Linked DNA regions of Amycolatopsis sp. NBC_01480. The protein of the gene in region 2 interacts with the protein of the main gene of each other region in a pairwise test. Links are inferred from orthologs where the notes say so. Each region holds a gene or a part of one and is shown on either strand. Other genes may lie near its edges. The genes, in order: dnaE and OG371_RS12905.

Region 1 (4,394 bases), 1.7 Mb from region 2 along the record:
CACAGCGGAGCCGCTTTCGGCGACCAGGGCGCGGCGTTGGCCGGAGACCCGAGTGCGACCGGCACGGCGACCGCGGCGACGGCCATCGTGCGGAGCGCGGTCCGGCGGGGGAACGCGCGGGAGAACGGGGAATCAGACATTTCGGTGTGTCCTTCCTGGCTGCGGTGCTCAGGGGGTACACATCGGCCGGCGGGTGGCACCGGCCTCGAACGGCCGGAACATCCGATGTCTTGCGCTACGACGGTAGGGGCGAGCGGCGGACCGTGTCAACGCGCCGGCCCGCTGACCGAGACCCGGCCGCGGGCCGGAAAGCGCGCCAGGAAGCCATTCTGAACAAGACGCCGGAGCGCTACCCAGGGCAGCGCCGGGTAACTTTGGGTGACAACCAGCGTGGTGTGAAGACAGCCGTCCGCGAGTCACTAACGTAGGGGTCCGCAGTGCCGGCGCCGCGAGTTCAGGGAGTAGTCAACCGTGTCCGATTCGTTCGTCCACCTGCATGTGCACACCGAATACTCCATGCTGGACGGCGCGGCCAAGGTCAAGCCCCTGCTCGCCGAGGCCGAGCGGCTGGAGATGCCGGCGATCGCGATGACCGACCACGGCACGATGTCCGCGGCGGCCGAGTTCTACCGGGTCGCGAAGAAGAGCCCGGTCAAGCCGATCATCGGGGTCGAGGCCTACCTGGCGCCGGAGAGCCGGTTCCACAAGAAGCCGGTGTTCTGGGGCCAGCGCAACCAGCGCGGGTCGGACGAGTTCGGTGAGGGCGGCGACGTCTCCGGTGCCGGCTCGTACACGCACATGACGATGTGGGCGCGCAATTCCCAGGGCTTGCGGAACCTGCTCCGGATGTCCTCGCTGGCGTCGTTCGAGGGCTACTACCGCAAGCCCCGGATGGACCGTGACCTGCTGGTCGAGCACCACGAGGGCATCATGGCCACCACCGGCTGCCCGTCCGGCGAGGTGCAGACGCGGCTGCGGCTGGGCCAGCGCGAGCAGGCGATCCAGGCCGCCTCGGACTACAAGGACCTGTTCGGCGCCGACAACTTCTTCCTCGAGCTGATGGACCACGGCCTGCCGATCGAGCGGTCGGTGCGCGACGGCCTGCTCGAGATCGGCCGGCTGCTGGATCTGAAGCCGGTGGCGACCAACGACTCGCACTACGTCACCCAGGACCAGGCCGAGGCGCACTCGGCGCTGCTGTGCGTGCAGGCGGGCAAGACCCTCAACGACCCCACCCGGTTCAAGTTCGACGGCGACGGCTACTACCTCAAGTCGGCCGAGGCGATGCGGGAGTACTGGGACAAGGAGGTCCCGGGCGCGGCGCAGAACACGCTGATGATCGCCGAGCGGGTCGAGTCCTACGCCGAGGTGTTCGACTTCAAAGATCGGATGCCCCGCTTCCCGGTGCCCGAGGGCAAGACCGAGGACGACCTGCTGCGCGACGAGGTGGAGAAGTTCGTCCCGAGCCGGTTCCCGGGCGGCCTGACCCAGGAGTACCAGGACCGGATCGACCGCGAGCTGGGCATCATGGCGAAGATGGGCTTCTCGGCCTACTTCCTCGTGGTCGGCGACCTGGTGCGGTGGGCGAAGAACGAGAAGATCCGGGTCGGCCCCGGCCGTGGCTCGGCCACCGGCTCGCTGGTCGCGTTCATCCTGCACATCACCGACCTGGACCCGATCGAGCACAGCCTGCTGTTCGAACGGTTCCTCAACCCCGAGCGCGTCAGCCCGCCCGACATCGACCTCGACTTCGACGACCGCCGCCGCGGCGAGGTCCTGCAGTACACGATCGAAAAGTGGGGCGCGGAGAACGTCGCCCAGGTGATCACCTTCGGCACGATCAAGACCAAGGCCGCGATCAAGGACTCGGCGCGGGTGCACTTCGGGCAGCCCGGCTTCTCCATCGCCGACCGGATCACCAAGGCCCTGCCCCCGCCCATCGCGGCGCAGGACATCCCGCTCTCGGGCATCTTCGACCCGCAGCACGAGCGGTACAAGGAAGCCACCGAAGTCCGCACGCTGACCGACACCGACCCCGAGGTCTCCCAGATCATGGGCACCGCGCGGGGCCTGGAAGGGCTGATCCGCAACGCCGGCGTGCACGCCTGCGCGGTCATCCTCTCGTCCGAGCCGCTGCTCGACGTGATCCCGCTGTGGCGGCGCGACGACGGCTCCACCATCACCGGCTTCGACTACCCCTCGTGTGAAGACATGGGGCTGCTGAAGATGGACTTCCTGGGCCTGTCGACCCTGACCATCATCGAGGACACCGTCCGCGCGGTGAAGGAGAACCACGGCCGGGACATCGACCTGGCCACCCTCGAGCTCGACGACAAGAAGACCTACGAGCTGCTGGCCCGCGGCGACACCCTCGGGGTGTTCCAGCTGGACGGCGCGGCCATGCGAAGCCTGCTGCGCGCGATGGCGCCCACGCACTTCGGTGACATCGCCGCGGTCCTCGCGCTGTACCGGCCAGGCCCGATGGCCGCGAACGCGCACACCGACTACGCCGAGCGCTCGAACGGACGGCAGCGGATCACCCCGATCCACCCCGAGCTGAAGGACGCGCTCGAGCCGATCCTCGGCGAGACCTACCACCTGCTGGTCTACCAAGAGCAGGTGATGGCGATCGCGCAGCAGCTCGCCGGCTACAGCCTCGGCGGCGCCGACCTGCTGCGCCGCGCGATGGGCAAGAAGAAGAAAGAGATCATCGAGAAGGAGTTCGAGCAGTTCCGCGCCGGCATGCTCGGCAAGGGCTTCTCCGAGCAGGCCTGCCAGACGCTCTGGGACGTCATGCTCCCGTTCGCCGGGTACGCGTTCAACAAGTCCCACACCGCCGGCTACGGGTTGGTGTCGTACTGGACCGCGTACCTCAAGGCCAACTACCCGGCCGAGTTCATGGCGGCCCAGCTGACCTCCAACGGTGACAACAAGGACAAGTCCGCGATCTACCTCGCGGAGTGCCGCCGGATGGGCATCAAGGTGCTCCCGCCGTGCGTCAACCAGTCGAACCTGCAGTTCCGCGCGATCGGCTCGGACATCCGCTTCGGCCTCGGCGCGGTCCGCAACGTCGGCGCGAACGTGGTCGACTCCATCGTCAAGACCCGCAAGGCCAAGGGCGAGTACACCTCGTTCAGCGACTTCCTGGACAAGTCGGAACTGGTGGCCTGCAACAAGCGGGTGCTGGAATCGCTGATCAAGGCCGGCGGCTTCGACTCCTTCGACACCACCCGGCTCTCGATGGTCAAGGTGCACGAGGACGCGGTCGAAGCGGTGGTGCCGCTCAAGCGCCAGGAAGCCATGGGGCAGTTCGACTTGTTCGGCTTCGGCGGCGAGGACGAGGGCGACGCGGAAGTCGCCGCCTCGTCGTCGCCGCTGGCCCACCTGAAGTTCGAGGACGAGGAGTACCCGCGCAAGCAGCTGCTCGCCTACGAGCGGGACATGCTCGGCCTGTACGTCTCGGCCCACCCGCTGGACGGCGCCGAGCGGATCCTGCGCCAGCACGCGCCGAAGCCGATCGCGCAGCTGATCGACGACGCGCCCAAGGAAGGCGAGGTCGTGCTGTCCGGCATGATCTCGGTGGTCGACCGCCGGGTGAACAAGAAGGGCGAGCCCTGGGCGATCGTCGCGGTCGAAGACCTCGACGCGTCCATGGAGGTGCTGTTCTTCGCCAAGTCCTACTCGATGTGGCAGGCCGAGCTGGTCCAGGACTCCGCCGTCGCGATCAAGGGCCGGGTGAACTGGCGCGACGACAAGATGTCGGTCTTCGGCGGCAACGTCATCACCCTGGACATCAGCGACGCCGAGCTGAACCCGTCCGACGGCCCGCCCCCGTTTGTCATCCGCGCGGACGCGGTCAAGCTCGACCGCGACGTCGTCGCCGAGCTGCGCGGCACCCTCACCGCCCACCGCGGTGACACGCCCGTCCACCTTGTCCTGGCGGGCAGCCGGGAAACCGTCTTCGTGCTGGACAACTACTCGGTGAACGCGACGGCCTCGCTGGCCGGCGAGCTGAAGGGGATCCGCGGCATCTCGATCGGCGCTTGAGCCGGTTACGAAGGGCTCCCCAGCCGTTTGACCAAGCGGAAACCGGCGTCGGCGAAGCCGGCGCGGGCGTAAAAACGCACCGCGCCGGCGTTGCGGTGATGGATGCCGGCGGCCAGGTACCGGATGCCCTGGCCGGTGGCCCATTGCTGCGCCGCGGCCAGTAGCGCCGCGCCCGCTCCGCCGCCGCGGGCGTCGCCCAGGACGACCGTGTGGATCTCCGCGGACGGCAACGGGCGCAGGATCTGGTGCTCCGGCGGGCTCGGGTGGCGCAGTACCTCGACCATGCCGAGGACCCGGCCGTCGGGGGTCTCGGCGACGAAAATGGCGTCCTGATTCGGGTTTTCGGC
Region 2 (3,297 bases):
AGGTCGACGTAGGACTGCGCCACGCCGTCGACCGAGATCAGCCAGGCGTTCGGCCGGTCGGCGTCCCGCAGCAGTTCCGCGGTCCCGAACCGCACCGGGTAGCGCCCCGGCTTGGGCCCGTCCTGGGCGCGGCCGCGGGCCGAACGGGCGTGGCTCACCGGTGATTCCTCTCTTCGAGGGGCAGTTGGTCGACTCGTCGGGGGTCGGTTGGCCGGGTCGGAGTCTGTCCGGGCTTCGGATCCGTCGGGGGCGTCGCAGTTAGGCCCGGCGCAGTCACCCCCGCCATGGACGTCCCCCGCCACACCTCGGGGGGCTGCCCCAGTCCCATTCTACCGGCGCCCCCCGACCGGATCAGGTGCGCGAAGAGGTTGTCCACAGGGCGGCGGGGTTGTGGACAAGTCCGGTGGAGGCGGGGGCGAAGTGGAGTCGTCGGCAGCCTGGCCGGCTGGATCGGTCAGGCGCGCAGGCCAGCCGGGCAGGCCAGCCGGGGGCAGGGTGTGGGCGACCGTTCCGACCACGCTGACCAGCCGCGTTTCGAGGGGCCGGCCGGGGCGGGGACCCGGCACCGGCGAGGTTGTCGGGGGGTGCCGGTAGTCTCGCTGCGTGGCTCTCGCGCTGTACCGAAAGTACCGTCCGGCGACCTTCGCCGAGGTTGTCGGCCAGGAGCATGTGACCGAACCGCTGCGGACCGCGCTGGCGGCGGGCCGCATCAACCACGCGTACCTGTTCTCGGGGCCGCGCGGCTGCGGCAAGACCTCCAGCGCGCGCATCATGGCGCGCTCGCTGAACTGCGTGGAGGGGCCGACCCCGGACCCGTGCGGCAAGTGCAACTCCTGCCGCGCGCTGGCGCCCGAAGGCCCGGGCAGCGTGGACGTCACGGAGCTGGACGCCGCGAGCCACGGTGGTGTCGACGACGCCCGCGAGCTGCGCGACAAAGCGTTCTACGCACCCGCCGAGTCCCGCTACCGCGTGTTCATCATCGACGAGGCGCACATGGTCACCACGCAGGGCTTCAACGCCCTGCTGAAGATCGTGGAAGAGCCGCCGGAACACCTGATCTTCATCTTCGCCACGACCGAGCCGGACAAGGTGCTCACCACCATCCGCTCGCGCACGCACCACTACCCGTTCCGGCTCATCCCGCCGGGTGCGATGCGTGCGCTGCTGGAGCGCAACGTCGCCGCCGAGGGCGCCCAGGTCGAGCCGGCCGTGTACCCGCTGGTGATCCGCGCGGGCGGCGGCTCGGCGCGTGACACGCAGTCGGTGCTCGACCAGCTGCTCGCCGGCGCCGGGCCCGAGGGCGTCACGTATCCGCGCGCGGTCTCGCTGCTGGGCGTCACCGACGTCGCGCTGATCGACGACATGGTCGACGCCCTCTCGGCCGAGGACGCCGCCACGGTGTTCGGCACGGTCGAGCGCCTCGCCGACGCCGGCCACGACCCGCGCCGCTTCGCCACCGACCTGCTCGACAGGCTGCGAGACCTCGTCATGCTGCGCTCCGTGCCCGAGGCGGGCGAACGCGGATTGGTTGCGGCGCCGGAAGAAGAACTGAACCGGATGAGCGCGCAGGCCGAGCGCATCGGCCTCGGCACGCTGTCCCGCTACGCCGACATCGTCCACAGTGGACTCTTGGAGATGCGCGGCGCGACGTCGCCCCGGCTCGTGCTGGAACTGCTGTGCGCGCGGATGCTGCTGCCCTCGGTCACGGACGGCGAAAAGGCGCTGCTGGCCCGCATCGAACGCCTGGAACGCCGCGCGACGGTCAGTGGCGGTGGTGGCGCCGCCGGTGTCGAGCCGCCCGTCAGCGGGGCGGCGGCGCCCGCGTACCAACGGCCTTCGCAACGTCCGGCTGGGGCGGATCGCTCGGAAGCCGCTCCGGCACGTCCGGAAGCCGCGCCCGCTGAGGCTGCTCCCGCTCGCGCCGAGGCTGCACCTGTTCGCCCTGACGCTGCACCGGTTCGTGCAGAGGCTGCGCCCGCTCGTCCTGACGTCGCCCCGGCCCGGTCGGAAACTGCGCCTGCCGCCGAGGCTGCGCCTGCCCGTCAGGAGGTAACCGCACCAGCACCTTCGGAGCCGGCGCCGACTGAACCGGCCGTTGAAGCGCCGCCTGCTTCCTCGGGAGGAATCGACGCCGCGGCGATCCGGAATGTGTGGCCACAGCTGTTGACGTCCCTGCGGAAGTTCGCCGGCGGACGCAGCCTCGAGGCCATGCTCACGCAGGCGACGGTCGTCGGGGTCGAGGGTTCGGCGGTGACGTTGACGCACAAGTCCGAGCCGCTCGCCCGCCGCCTCGGCGACCAGGACAACACGCGCAAGATCGCGGGCGCCCTGACCGACGTGCTGGGCGGCGAGTGGCAGGTCCGCTGCGTCCACGGCGCGGTGCCCGCCGCGGCCGCCCCCCACGCCGCGACGCCCGCCCAACCGGCCGCGACGGCCCCGGAACGCTCATTCACCCGACGTTCGGCCGCCGCCCCCGCCACTCCTGCTGCTGATGCTCCGGCCGCTCCGGCAGAACGTCCGGCCGTGGAACGTCCGCCCGCCGCGGAACCGACCCGCCCGACGCCCGCGCCCGAGCCCCCGTCCCGCCCGAAGGTGGCCACGAGCGAGCCGGACATCCCGCTCCCGCCCGAGCCGTCGGACGAGGACGACGACGACATCTACTCCGAGGACGCGAGCCCCGCCCCGCCTCCGCCGCCCATCCCAGCGGACCAGGACCCGGACGAGATCGCCCGCAAACTGCTCTCCGACCACCTCGGCGCCCGCCCCCTGGACTGAAAGCTCGTGAGTGTTCGTGACGGTTCTAACCGTCATGAACACTCACGAGTCACCCCAGATAAGCCTCGATACCAGCAGCGATCGCGGCGGCGTACTGGGCGCGACCAGGGGCCGAGGACATCTGCGCTGCCTCCGCGGCGTTGCGCATGTTGCCGCATTCCACGAGAACCGCCGGGCGGGTCGAGAGGTTGAGGCCGGCCAGGTCGGAGCGGGGGGACAGGCCTGCGGTGCCGATGTAGGTCGAGGTGGTGAAGCCGTCGGAGCGGAGGCCGTCGCGGAGGGCTCGGGCCAAGGTTGTCGACGGGGCGCCCTGGGCGGCGTTCAGCGGTGGTGACGAGTACGCCACGTGGAAGCCGTGCGCGCCTGCCGACGTCGATCCGTCCGCGTGGATGGAGACGACCGCGTCGGCGTTCGCGGCGTTGCCGATTTCGGCGCGGCGGTCGACGCACGGGCCGACGCCGGAATCGTCGGATCGGGTGTAGATGACCTTGATCCCTTTGGCGGACAAGGCTTTCCCGACCT

The links.
Region 1: the proteins of OG371_RS12905 (region 2) and dnaE interact in binary tests that used the Escherichia coli proteins (3 or more experiments, as listed by UniProt). The link is inferred for Amycolatopsis sp. NBC_01480 from one-to-one orthologs.

The regions. Positions count from the first base shown.
Region 1 is NZ_CP109442.1:1,025,122-1,029,515, forward strand. The notes cover bases 160-4,247. They hold dnaE (DNA polymerase III subunit alpha), read left to right. Parts: upstream 160-516; coding sequence 517-4,047; downstream 4,048-4,247. Other genes in these bases: OG371_RS04810 (GNAT family N-acetyltransferase), read right to left, coding at 4,053-4,247. Also shown: OG371_RS04800 (hypothetical protein), read right to left, coding at 1-140; more of OG371_RS04810, read right to left, coding at 4,248-4,394. UniProt on the Escherichia coli protein: DNA polymerase III is a complex, multichain enzyme responsible for most of the replicative synthesis in bacteria. This DNA polymerase also exhibits 3' to 5' exonuclease activity. The alpha chain is the DNA polymerase catalytic subunit.
Region 2 is NZ_CP109442.1:2,716,835-2,720,131, reverse strand. Bases 199-3,189 are described here. They hold OG371_RS12905 (DNA polymerase III subunit gamma and tau), read left to right. Parts: upstream 199-603; coding sequence 604-2,775; downstream 2,776-3,189. Other genes in these bases: OG371_RS12900 (N-acetylmuramoyl-L-alanine amidase), read right to left, coding at 2,825-3,189. Also shown: OG371_RS12910 (spermidine synthase), read right to left, coding at 1-158; more of OG371_RS12900, read right to left, coding at 3,190-3,297. UniProt on the Escherichia coli protein: Part of the beta sliding clamp loading complex, which hydrolyzes ATP to load the beta clamp onto primed DNA to form the DNA replication pre-initiation complex.